3 regions of the Methylobacterium sp. AC690 genome follow, and region 2 is predicted to be linked to each of the others. Evidence: predicted binding sites of a transcription regulator. Region 2 holds the regulator's gene; each other region holds the start of a gene.
What was found. The regulator LexA, encoded in region 2, represses DNA repair genes until DNA is damaged. The targets are predictions, from matches to a motif close to TGTTCNNNNTGTGTTCNG.
Positions count from the first base shown of each region.

Region 1: AC0IY1_RS01650 (putative DNA modification/repair radical SAM protein) is a predicted target of LexA. The motif match lies at 1,724-1,741, and genes of this name have one in related genera.
Region 3: parE (DNA topoisomerase IV subunit B) is a predicted target of LexA. The motif match lies at 1,716-1,733, and genes of this name have one in related genera.

Region 1 is NZ_CEEDOX010000001.1:334,847-338,118, reverse strand. Features, by position in the region: gene AC0IY1_RS01655 (UdgX family uracil-DNA binding protein) at 1-490, opposite strand, end outside; gene AC0IY1_RS01650 (putative DNA modification/repair radical SAM protein) at 492-1,706, opposite strand; gene AC0IY1_RS01645 (regulatory protein RecX) at 1,829-2,446, opposite strand; gene AC0IY1_RS01640 (TAXI family TRAP transporter solute-binding subunit) at 2,528-3,272, shown strand, end outside.
Region 2 is NZ_CEEDOX010000005.1:221,456-224,727, reverse strand. Features, by position in the region: gene AC0IY1_RS08160 (ComEC/Rec2 family competence protein) at 1-1,657, shown strand, start outside; gene lexA (transcriptional repressor LexA) at 1,651-2,403, opposite strand; gene AC0IY1_RS08150 (DUF937 domain-containing protein) at 2,622-3,272, opposite strand, start outside.
Region 3 is NZ_CEEDOX010000028.1:35,987-39,258, reverse strand. Features, by position in the region: gene AC0IY1_RS23680 (PhoX family protein) at 1-1,565, shown strand, start outside; gene parE (DNA topoisomerase IV subunit B) at 1,831-3,272, shown strand, end outside.

The DNA.
Region 1 (3,272 bases), on a different contig from region 2:
ACCAGGCGACGAAGCGCTCGGGCCCATCTCCCGCGACGCGGCGGAAACGCAGGAAGGCGTGCATCTTGTGCAGGTCGCGGGCGATGGCCTTGCGCATCCGCTCCAGGCGGTGGACCAGCGGGTCGCTCGAGATCTCCAGCAAGCGGCGCTCGCCCTGCAGGATGCGCCAGATCAGGTCGTAGAGCAGGGCGTAGCGCTCGGGATCGCGGTGGGGCACCACCCGGGCGACCATCTCACCCACCCCCCGCGGCAGGCTCAAGGGAGCCTCGCCGGAGGGTGCAGGGGCCGGCGCCCCGAACAGCCCGGACGCCTCGCCGATGGACCACAGCACCCGCTCCGGGGGGATGCCCCGGCCGGCGAGACGACGGGCCGCAGCCCGGAAGCCGTCGAGGTCCGCGCCGGGCGAGAGGGCGACGGCTTCGAGCGCGCCGCGCCCGAACCCTTCCCCCTCCGCCGGGGAGGGCGGGGCGGATCGGTGCGCGCCCGCCATCCTAGAACAGGCTCAGTTGCTTGGGCGGATCGGCGAGGCGCGCCCGCAGGTCGAGGCGGTCGGTGAGGCCGCCCGCCGGGTGGTAATCGGCGGCGATGAGGAAGGGCCGGGCCCGCTTCAGGGCCGAGGTTAGCCGCGCGACGTCGTCGAGACGCAGGCGGGTGTGCCGGCGGGCCCGGATGATCTTGTCCACCGCCCGGGCGCCGAGGCCCGGCACCCGCAGCAGCATCTCGCGGTCGGCGGCGTTCACGTCGACCGGGAAGCGCGCCCGATGCTTCAGGGCCCAGGCCAGCTTCGGGTCGATGTCGAGGGAGAGCATCCCGTCCTCGGTGGCGTCGGCCACGTCGTCGGGCGTGAACGCGTAGTACCGCAGGAGCCAGTCGCCCTGGTACAGGCGGTGCTCGCGCTGGAGCGGCGGCGCTGTCAGCGGCAGGATGGTCGAGCCGTCGGGAATGGGGCTGAAGGCCGAGTAGTAGACCCGCTTGAGGTTGTACGAGCCGTACAGGAGCGCGCTCTTCCGGATCAGCGCCTCGTCCGTGGTGGCGTCGGCCCCGACGATGACCTGTGTCGACTGGCCGGCCGGGGAGAACCGGCGCTTCTCGGCCTTGGCCTCGGCGATGCGCTCGCCGATCTGCGCGATGGCGTGCTGGATGACCGCGCCGTCCTTCTCGGGAGCCAGGCGCTCCAGGCTCGCCTCGGTGGGCAACTCGACGTTGATCGACAGTCGGTCGGCGTAGAGGCCCGCCTCCTCGATCAGCCAGGGGCTCGCTTCCGGGATCGACTTCAGGTGGATGTAGCCCCGAAAGCCGTGGTCGCGTCGGAGCGACTTGGCCACCCGGGTCAGCAACTCCATGGTGTGGTCCGGCGACTTGATGATGCCGGAAGAGAGGAACAGCCCCTCGATGTAGTTGCGCTTGTAGAATTCCACCGTCAGGGTGACGACCTCCTCGACGGAGAACTTTGCGCGCTGCACGTTGGAGGAACGCCGGTTCACGCAGTAGGCGCAGTCGAAGAGGCAGTAGTTCGTCAGCAGGATCTTCAGCAGCGAGATGCAGCGCCCGTCCGGCGTATAGGCATGGCAGATGCCGGCGCCGGTGGTCGAGCCCAGCTCGCCCTTGCCGGCCGTGCGCTTGGGCGCCCCGGAGGACGAGCACGAGGCGTCGTACTTGGCGGCATCGGCGAGGATGCGCAGCTTCTTCGCGAGCGTTTCGTCCATCGAAGAGAGATGCGCCTCGTTCGTGGTTCGTTCAAGTTTTCGCGGGGGAATTCGCGCTTTCTCCGCCGCCGCGATGTCGCAGCGCGCTTCGTGGAACTCAAGCGTGGACGCGGGTTCCGCCGTTAAGCTTCGTGGTCGGAGATTTCGGCATCGAGATCCGCCTCGATCACTTGTCGGCCGAGGCCGTACGGGAAGCCGGCACGCGCCATGGCGGCGAGGTCCCGGTCGCGGTGGGCCTCGCGGGTCCCGGGACGGCGCCAGGGTCCGAGGCGCCGCCGCTTGGCATAGGCCCGGGCCGCTTCCGCCTCGAGATCGACATCCGCGTCCGCCGTCTCCCGCTCCGCCTCCATCGCGCTGGCCACCTGCTCGCGCGACACGCCCTTGGCGGCGAGCTTGGCGGACAAGGCCCGGGCGGAAGCGCCGCGCCGGCGCAGGGCCGCCAAGCGCCCGGCGGTGAAGCGGGCGTCGTCGACGAGGCCGGCGCTGACGGCCCGGGCCACCGTGGCCTCGATCGCCTCCGCGAAGGCGCCCGCCTCCTCGCCGCGCAGGCGGCAGCGCTTGTCCACCCGCCGCTTCAGCGTCTGCCGCAGCATTGCCACGGAGGCGCTGTAGCGTTCGAGGTAATGCAGGGCCGCCCGCTCGAGATAGGCGGGGGTGACGGGCGGGGGCGGTTTGACCTCGGCCCGGCCATCCGGTGCGGCTCCGGTGGGGCGGCGGGACGCAACGTTTCGCGGTGTCATCGGTTCTTCACGATCCGGACGGGTTTCGGGTGTCGGTCTCGCAGATATGGTGATCACGCTGGACAAAGGCTCGTTCCTGCCATGCCGGCATTTCTCGTGAGACGCGAGTGGCTTCTCGTCCTCCTGGCGCTCGGCTTCGCCGTGGTGGCGGGGATGCTGGTCTACCTGTCGCGCCCCACCACCCTGACCGTGGCGGTCGGCCCCCGGGACGGCGCCGAGGCGACCCTGCTGCAGACCTACGCCCAGGCCCTGGCCCGTGGCCGCGAGGATGTCCGCCTCAAGCTGAACTTCTACGATGACGTGCGCGACAGCGCCGAGGCGCTCCAGAACAACAAGGCCGACCTCGCCGTGGTCCGGCCGGACGTACTCCTGCCCGAGAACGGCCTCACCCTGGCGATCCTGCACGACGAGGCGCTGCTGATCGCCGCCCCCGAGGCGGCCGGCATCGAGAATTTCCCCGACCTCGCGCGCAAGCGCCTCGGCGTGGTCGAGCGGCACGCCGCCGACATGCCGTTCGTGACGAACCTCCTCGCCTTCTACGACTTCTCGGCCCAGCCGGCCTCCGAGCCGGTTCCCGAGGGGGGCCTCGGCCCGACCCGGGTCGCCCTCGTGCCGCTCACGCCCCAGGAAGTCACCAGCGCCATCGCGGAGGGGCGCGTCGACGCGGTGGCGGTCATCGCCGCCCCGGCCTCGAAGGCGGCGATCTCGACGGTGCGCGCCGTCGAGGCGGCCTCGGCCGAGAAGAAGATCAACTTCGTATCCGTCCCGGACGGCGGGGCGATCATCCAGCGGATGCCCGAGCTGCAATCCGTGACGATCCCGGCCG
Region 2 (3,272 bases):
CGCGGTGGGCTCCCTCGTCGGCAAGGTCGCGTTGCGGCCGTCAGCCGAGCCGGCGGACTGGCAGGTTCGCCTCGCTGCGGCCGTGGATGCGGCCCGAAACGCCCTGACGCGACGTATCACCGACGCCAACGGAGGCCAGGCCGGGGCGGTGGCCGCGGCCCTGGTGACGGGCAAGCGCGGCCTGATCAGCCCGGAGACCAACGACATCCTCCGCGCCGCCGGCATCTACCACGTCGTGTCGATCTCGGGCCTCCACATGGTCCTGGCGGCCGGCGTGGTGTTCTGGCTGGTGCGGGCACTCCTGGCCGTCGTTCCGTTCGCGGCTTTGCACTGGCCGATCAAGAAGATCGCCGCCGCCGTCGCCATGGTGGGCGTCACGGCCTACTGCGTCTTCTCCGGCTGGGACATCGCGGCCGAGCGTTCGCTGATCATGACCCTCGTGATGCTCGGCGCGATCCTGGTCGACCGCCCGGCGCTCAGCATGCGCAACCTGGCCATTGCCGCCCTGATCGCCCTGGCCCGCGAGCCGGACGGCCTCCTCGGCCCGAGCTTCCAGATGTCGTTCGGGGCGGTCGCCGGCCTGATCGCCTGCGCGCCGCTGATCGCGGGACGCGCGCTGCAGCGCGATGGGGCCGGCCCGCTCCCCCGGATCTTCGCCCTGGTGACCACCGCGGTCATCGGCACCCTGGCGACGACCCTCGTGGCCCAGATCGCCGCCGCGCCCTTCGCCACCTATCACTTTCAGACGGTGCAGCCCTTCGGGCTAGTGGGCAATGCGCTCACCCTGCCGCTGGTCTCCCTGGCGGTGATGCCGTCGGCGGTTCTCGGGATCCTGGCCTATCCGTTCGCACTGGATCAGCCGGTCTGGTGGGCGATGGGCCTCGCGGTGCGGGGGATGCTCGCCATCTCCACCTGGATTGCGGGCTTCGGACACGCCGTCGTGGTGGTCCCGGCCTTCGGCACGGGCGCCCTCGGCCTTCTGGCGGTGGCCCTGATCGTCCTGACGCTTCCGGCCTCTTCGCTGCGCTGGCTCGGCCTCATCCCGGCAGCGATCGGCCTCGCCTGTGCCGCCGCCCCGGACCGCTACGACATCTACATCGATCGTGAGGGGGCAGGCGCAGCCGTCCGCGAGCGCAACGGGCGCCTCGCCACCCTTGGACGGCCGCCCCCCTTCGTGCTGGCGCAATGGCTCAAGGCCGATGGCGACGACCGAAGGGTGCAGGACATCACGGGGTATCAGGGCTCACGCTGCGATGGCCTGGGTTGTACCCTGACCACACCGGACGGCCGCGTGCTCGCGTTGATCACCGACAAGCGCGCCCTCGGGGAGGACTGCGCCCGGGCCACGATCTTGATCACCCGGCAATCCGCACCCGCAGGCTGTGCCGCGCCGATCGTCGTCGACCGGGATTTCCTGGGATCGCACGGCGCAACCGCCATCCGCCTCACCCGCGATGGGCCGACCCTCGTCACCGCGAAGCATCCCGGCGACGTCGTGCCATGGCGTGCAACCCCGCCACCGCCGCCGTCGGAACAGACGGGACCACACCCGCAACCGTCGCCACCGTCGGCGACGGCTCTACCGGAGATCCCCGAGCGCACCGACGATCCGTTGGATCCTGCCGGTGACCAACCGAACAGAGAAATCCCTCAGTAGCGGCGCACGAGGCTGACGAGCCGTCCCTGGATCTGCACCCGATCCGGGCCGAGGACCCGCGTCTCATAGGCCGGGTTCGCCGCTTCCAGGGCGATGGACGAGCCGCGCCGGCGCAGGCGCTTCAGCGTGGCTTCCTCGTCGTCGATGAGCGCCACGATGATGTCGCCCGTATTGGCCGTATCCTGCTTGCGGATCACGACCAGGTCGCCGTCGAGGATGCCGGCATCGACCATCGAATCACCGCGCACCTCCAGGGCGTAATGCTCGCCACCGGCCAGGAAATCGGGTGACATCGTCACCGAATGGCTCTGTTCCTGGATGGCCGAGATGGGCGTACCCGCCGCGATTCGACCCATCACCGGGATGGTCACCGCCCGACCGCTCTCGTCGGTGGCTTGCGTGGTCGGCAGGCGGGACACCGATGCGCCGGCCGGCAGGCCCTTGCCTTTCCCGCCTTCGACCACGCTCGGCGTGAAGCGTCGAACCTCGGGGGCCGGTGCGGTGCGCGGGGCACCCGCGTTCCCGCCCAGGCTCTCCGGCATCCGGATCACCTCGATCGCCCGCGCCCGGTTGGGCAGCCGGCGCAGAAAGCCGCGCTCCTCAAGGGCCGTGATCAGGCGGTGAATGCCCGACTTCGACTTCAGGTCGAGAGCGTCCTTCATCTCGTCGAACGACGGGGGAACGCCGCTCTCGCGCATCCGGAGCTGGATGAACTGGAGCAGGTCCAGCTGCTTACGCGTCAACATGCGGGGCACTCTTCGTTAGGGCCACGGATCGCGGCGGGCGGCACCAGAAACAAACCACGAACACGTTAAACGTTCCGTAAGTGTTCTGCAAGGGTTCCTGTCTAGAGGCACCTTGCCCAACCCAATGGCGCGATGGGGATTGTGGAACGCGGTGCTGAGTTCGACAGCAACGCCTCGGGTCAGTCGATTGCCCGCGTCTCCGCACATGCCTTCTTCGGCTAGCGCTGCCCGGTGCCTCCTGTCTTGGGCCGATCGCCGGGCCCGTGGCCGCCCGTCTCAGTCGGGTCGCGGGGATCGTGCCAGAAGGTATCGAACAGGCGCTGCATCGCGCGGGCGTTCTCCTGTTGTACCTCCAGGCCCGCCTGAAACATCTGCTGCATCATGTCGAAGGGCGCTTCCGCGGAGGACGTGTCCAGCGCGGCCGGTTCGGGCCGGGGCGAGGCCGCGAGCCGCGCCGGACGCGGCCGGGCCTGAGGCGCGGGCGCCGCGGGCTCCGGGGCACTGCCGCCGGATTTCAGGAACGCCTGCATCATCTCCGACCAGGCATTGGGCGGGAAGCCGAAAGGGTTCGCCTCGGCGCGCGGCGCCGGCGCTGCGGCGGGCGCCTGGTTGATCATGACGTGGACGATCCCCGCCACCACCATGCCCGCCATGATCGGCAGCATCTGCTTCAGGGCCGGCATCGCGACGCCGCTGACGGTGGCGGCCTGTTGCAGAACCGCCTGGCTCAGGTGGGGCGAGCCGAAGAGTTGCTGGACCAGCATGTCCATCTGGGGCGTGGCGCTCGACGCCTTCGACGCGGCAGGCCCAACGAGGTTGAAGAGGTGCGCGAAGCCGGTCGGATCCTGGGCGACGTTCCGCTGCAGCCC
Region 3 (3,272 bases), on a different contig from region 2:
CCATGCCGGGGGCGGCCGACCCGGCGGCGCACGGCCTCCTCGTGGTCAACCACGAATACACCAACGAGGAGCTCATGTTCCCCGGCCTCGGCCGCCAGGACGGCAAGGCGGTCGACTTCCAGGGCATGACCCGGGAGCTCGTCGACATCGAGATGGCGGCCCATGGCGGCTCGGTCATCGAGATCCGGCGCCAGGACGGCCGCTGGGCGGTGGTGCCCGACTCGCGCTACGCCCGCCGCATCACCGCCGCGACGCCGATGGTCCTGACCGGCCCGGCCGCCGGCACCGACCGGGTGCGGACCGCCGCCGATCCCAGCGGCCGCTCGGCCCTCGGGATGATCAACAACTGCGCCGGCGGCACGACCCCCTGGGGGACGTGGCTGACCTGCGAGGAGAACATCAACTACTACTTCTCCGGCGCCCTGCCGGCGGAGTCGCCGGAGGCCGCCAACCACAAGCGCTTCAACCTGCCGGCCGGCGCCTATGCCTGGGGCCGCTTCCACGAGCGCTTCGATGTCGGCCGCGCGCCCAACGAGCCGAACCGCTTCGGCTGGGTGGTGGAGATCGACCCCTTCGACCTGACGAGCGTCCCGAAGAAGCGCACGGCCCTGGGGCGCTTCAAGCACGAGGGCGCGGCCGGCATCGTCGCCAAGCAGGGCCAATACGTGATCTACCAGGGCGACGACGAGCGCTTCGACTACGTCTACAAGTTCGTCACCGCCGGCCGGGCCGACAGCGGCGACCGCGACCTGCTCGATTCCGGCACCCTGCACGTGGCCCGCTTCGACGCCGACGGGCGCGGCACCTGGATGCCGCTGGTCTTCGGGCAGGGCCCGCTGACGCCCGAGAACGGCTTCGCGTCCCAGGCCGACGTGGTGATCGGCGCCCGGCTCGCCGCCGACCGGCTCGGAGCCACCAAGATGGACCGGCCCGAGGATGTCGAGGCCAACCCGAAAACCGGCAAGGTCTATGTGATGCTGACCAACAACGGGAAGCGCAAGGCGGATCAGGTCGACGCCGCCAACCCCCGGGCCGACAACCGCTTCGGCCACATCGTCGAGCTCACCCCCGACGACGGCGACCACGCGGCCCCGGGCTTCGCCTGGGAGATCCTGGTCCGCTGCGGCGATCCGGCCATCGCGGCGGTGGGCGCCACCTTCTCGTCGGCCACCACCGCGAACGGCTGGTTCGGCATGCCGGACAATTGCGCCGTCGACGGTCTCGGCCGGCTCTGGGTCGCCACGGACGGCAACGCGCCCTCGCGCACCGGGCGCAACGACGGGATCTGGGCGGTGGAGACCGAGGGCGCGGGCCGGGGCACGGCCAAGCACTTCTTCCGGGTGCCCCACGGCGCCGAGATGTGCGGCCCCTATTTCGTCCCCGACGACACCACCTTCTTCGTGGCCGTCCAGCATCCCGGCGAGGCCGACGAGGAGGACCCGAAGGCGGTGCCCGCCACCTTCGAGGCGCCCGCCACGCGCTGGCCCGATTTCGACCCGGCGATGCCGCCGCGCCCCGCCGTGCTGACGATCACCCGCCGCGGGGGCGGCCGCGTCGGGACCTGAGGCGGCCCACGGGCGCGGTACCCGGGGCAACGATCCACGGATCACGCCACCGTCAGGCCTTCTTAACCACCCCCATACCATGTCATGGGGCGGTACGCCCTGTGCGGCGGGGGCTTCCGGCTCCCGCCTCTCGGAGCGGGAACCCCTTTCTGTTTCCGGTTTGTTCCGGTATGGTGAGAGGATGAAGGCGAATGCTGCACGGTCTCCCTCTGCGATCCGGCCCGCGAAGCCCGCGGCCTCACCATCACCCGCGCGAGGCGCTCCGGTGAGCGACCCCGCACGCGATCTCTTCGCCGGCGGCAAGGCGCCCCTGCCGAAGGCCGCCGAGCGTCGCAAGCTCGACGCCGCCGTGGCGCCGCTTGCGCCGCCGCCGCCGCCCGCCTCGGCGGAAGCCGACTACGACGCCTCTGCCATCGGGGTGCTGGAGGGGCTGGAGGCGGTGCGCCACCGGCCCGGCATGTATATCGGTGGCACCGATGCGCGCGCCCTGCACCACCTCTTCGCCGAGGTGATCGACAATTCCATGGACGAGGCCGTGGCGGGTCATGCCAGCTTCATCGAGGTGGAGCTCGAGGCGAGCGGCCACCTCGTCGTCACAGACAACGGCCGCGGCATCCCGGTCGACCCGCACCCGAAATTCCCCGAGAAGTCGGCTCTCGAAGTCGTGCTGACCGTGCTGCATGCCGGCGGCAAGTTCGATTCCAAAGTCTACCAGACCTCGGGCGGCCTGCACGGTGTCGGCATCTCGGTGGTGAACGCGCTCTCGGATGACTTGGAAGTTGAGGTCGCCCGCGGCCAGACCCTCTACCGCCAGTGCTTCTCGCGCGGCCACGTGCTCGGGCCGCTGGAGACGGTGGGGCGGGTGCAGAACCGGCGCGGCACGCGGGTGCGCTTCCACCCGGACGCGCAGATCTTCGGCGACCACGCCTTCGATCCCCGCCGCCTGTTCAAGATGGCGCGCTCCAAGGCCTACCTGTTCGGTGGGGTCGAGATCCGCTGGCGCTGCGCCCCAGCCCTCCTCGTGGGCCTGGACGACGTACCGGCCGAGACCGTGCACCGCTTCCCCGGGGGCCTGCGCGACTATCTCGCCCGCGATCTCGAGGGCAAGGAACTCGTCACCGACGCGATCTTTTCCGGCAAGATCACCAAGCCGGGCGGGCACGGCTCCCTCGAATGGGCCGTCGCCTGGATGGTGACCGACGACGGCGTCTCGGCCTCCTACTGCAACACCATCCCGACGGCGGAGGGCGGCACCCACGAGAGCGGCCTGCGCGTCGCCCTGCTGCGGGCCCTGCGCGAGCATGCCGAGCGCGTCGGCCAGGCCAAGCGCATGACAGCGGTGACCACCGACGACGTCATGGCGACCTGCGCCTCGATGCTCTCGGTCTTCATCCGCGAGCCCGAGTTCCAGGGCCAGACCAAGGACAAGCTCGCCACCGTCGAGGCCTCGCGCATCGTCGAGACCGCGATCCGCGACGCCTTCGACCATTGGCTCGCCGCCTCCCCGGCCCAGGCCAACAAGCTCCTCGACTGGGTGATCGACCGGGCCGAGGAGCGCCTGCGCCGGCGCCAGGAGAAGGAGGTCGCGCGCAAGTCCGCCACCCGCAAGCTGCGGCTGCCGGGCAAACTCGCCGACTGCTCCAAGGCGGGCATGGCCGGTTCGGAGATCTTCATCGTCGAGGGCGACTCGGCCGGCGGCTCGGCCAA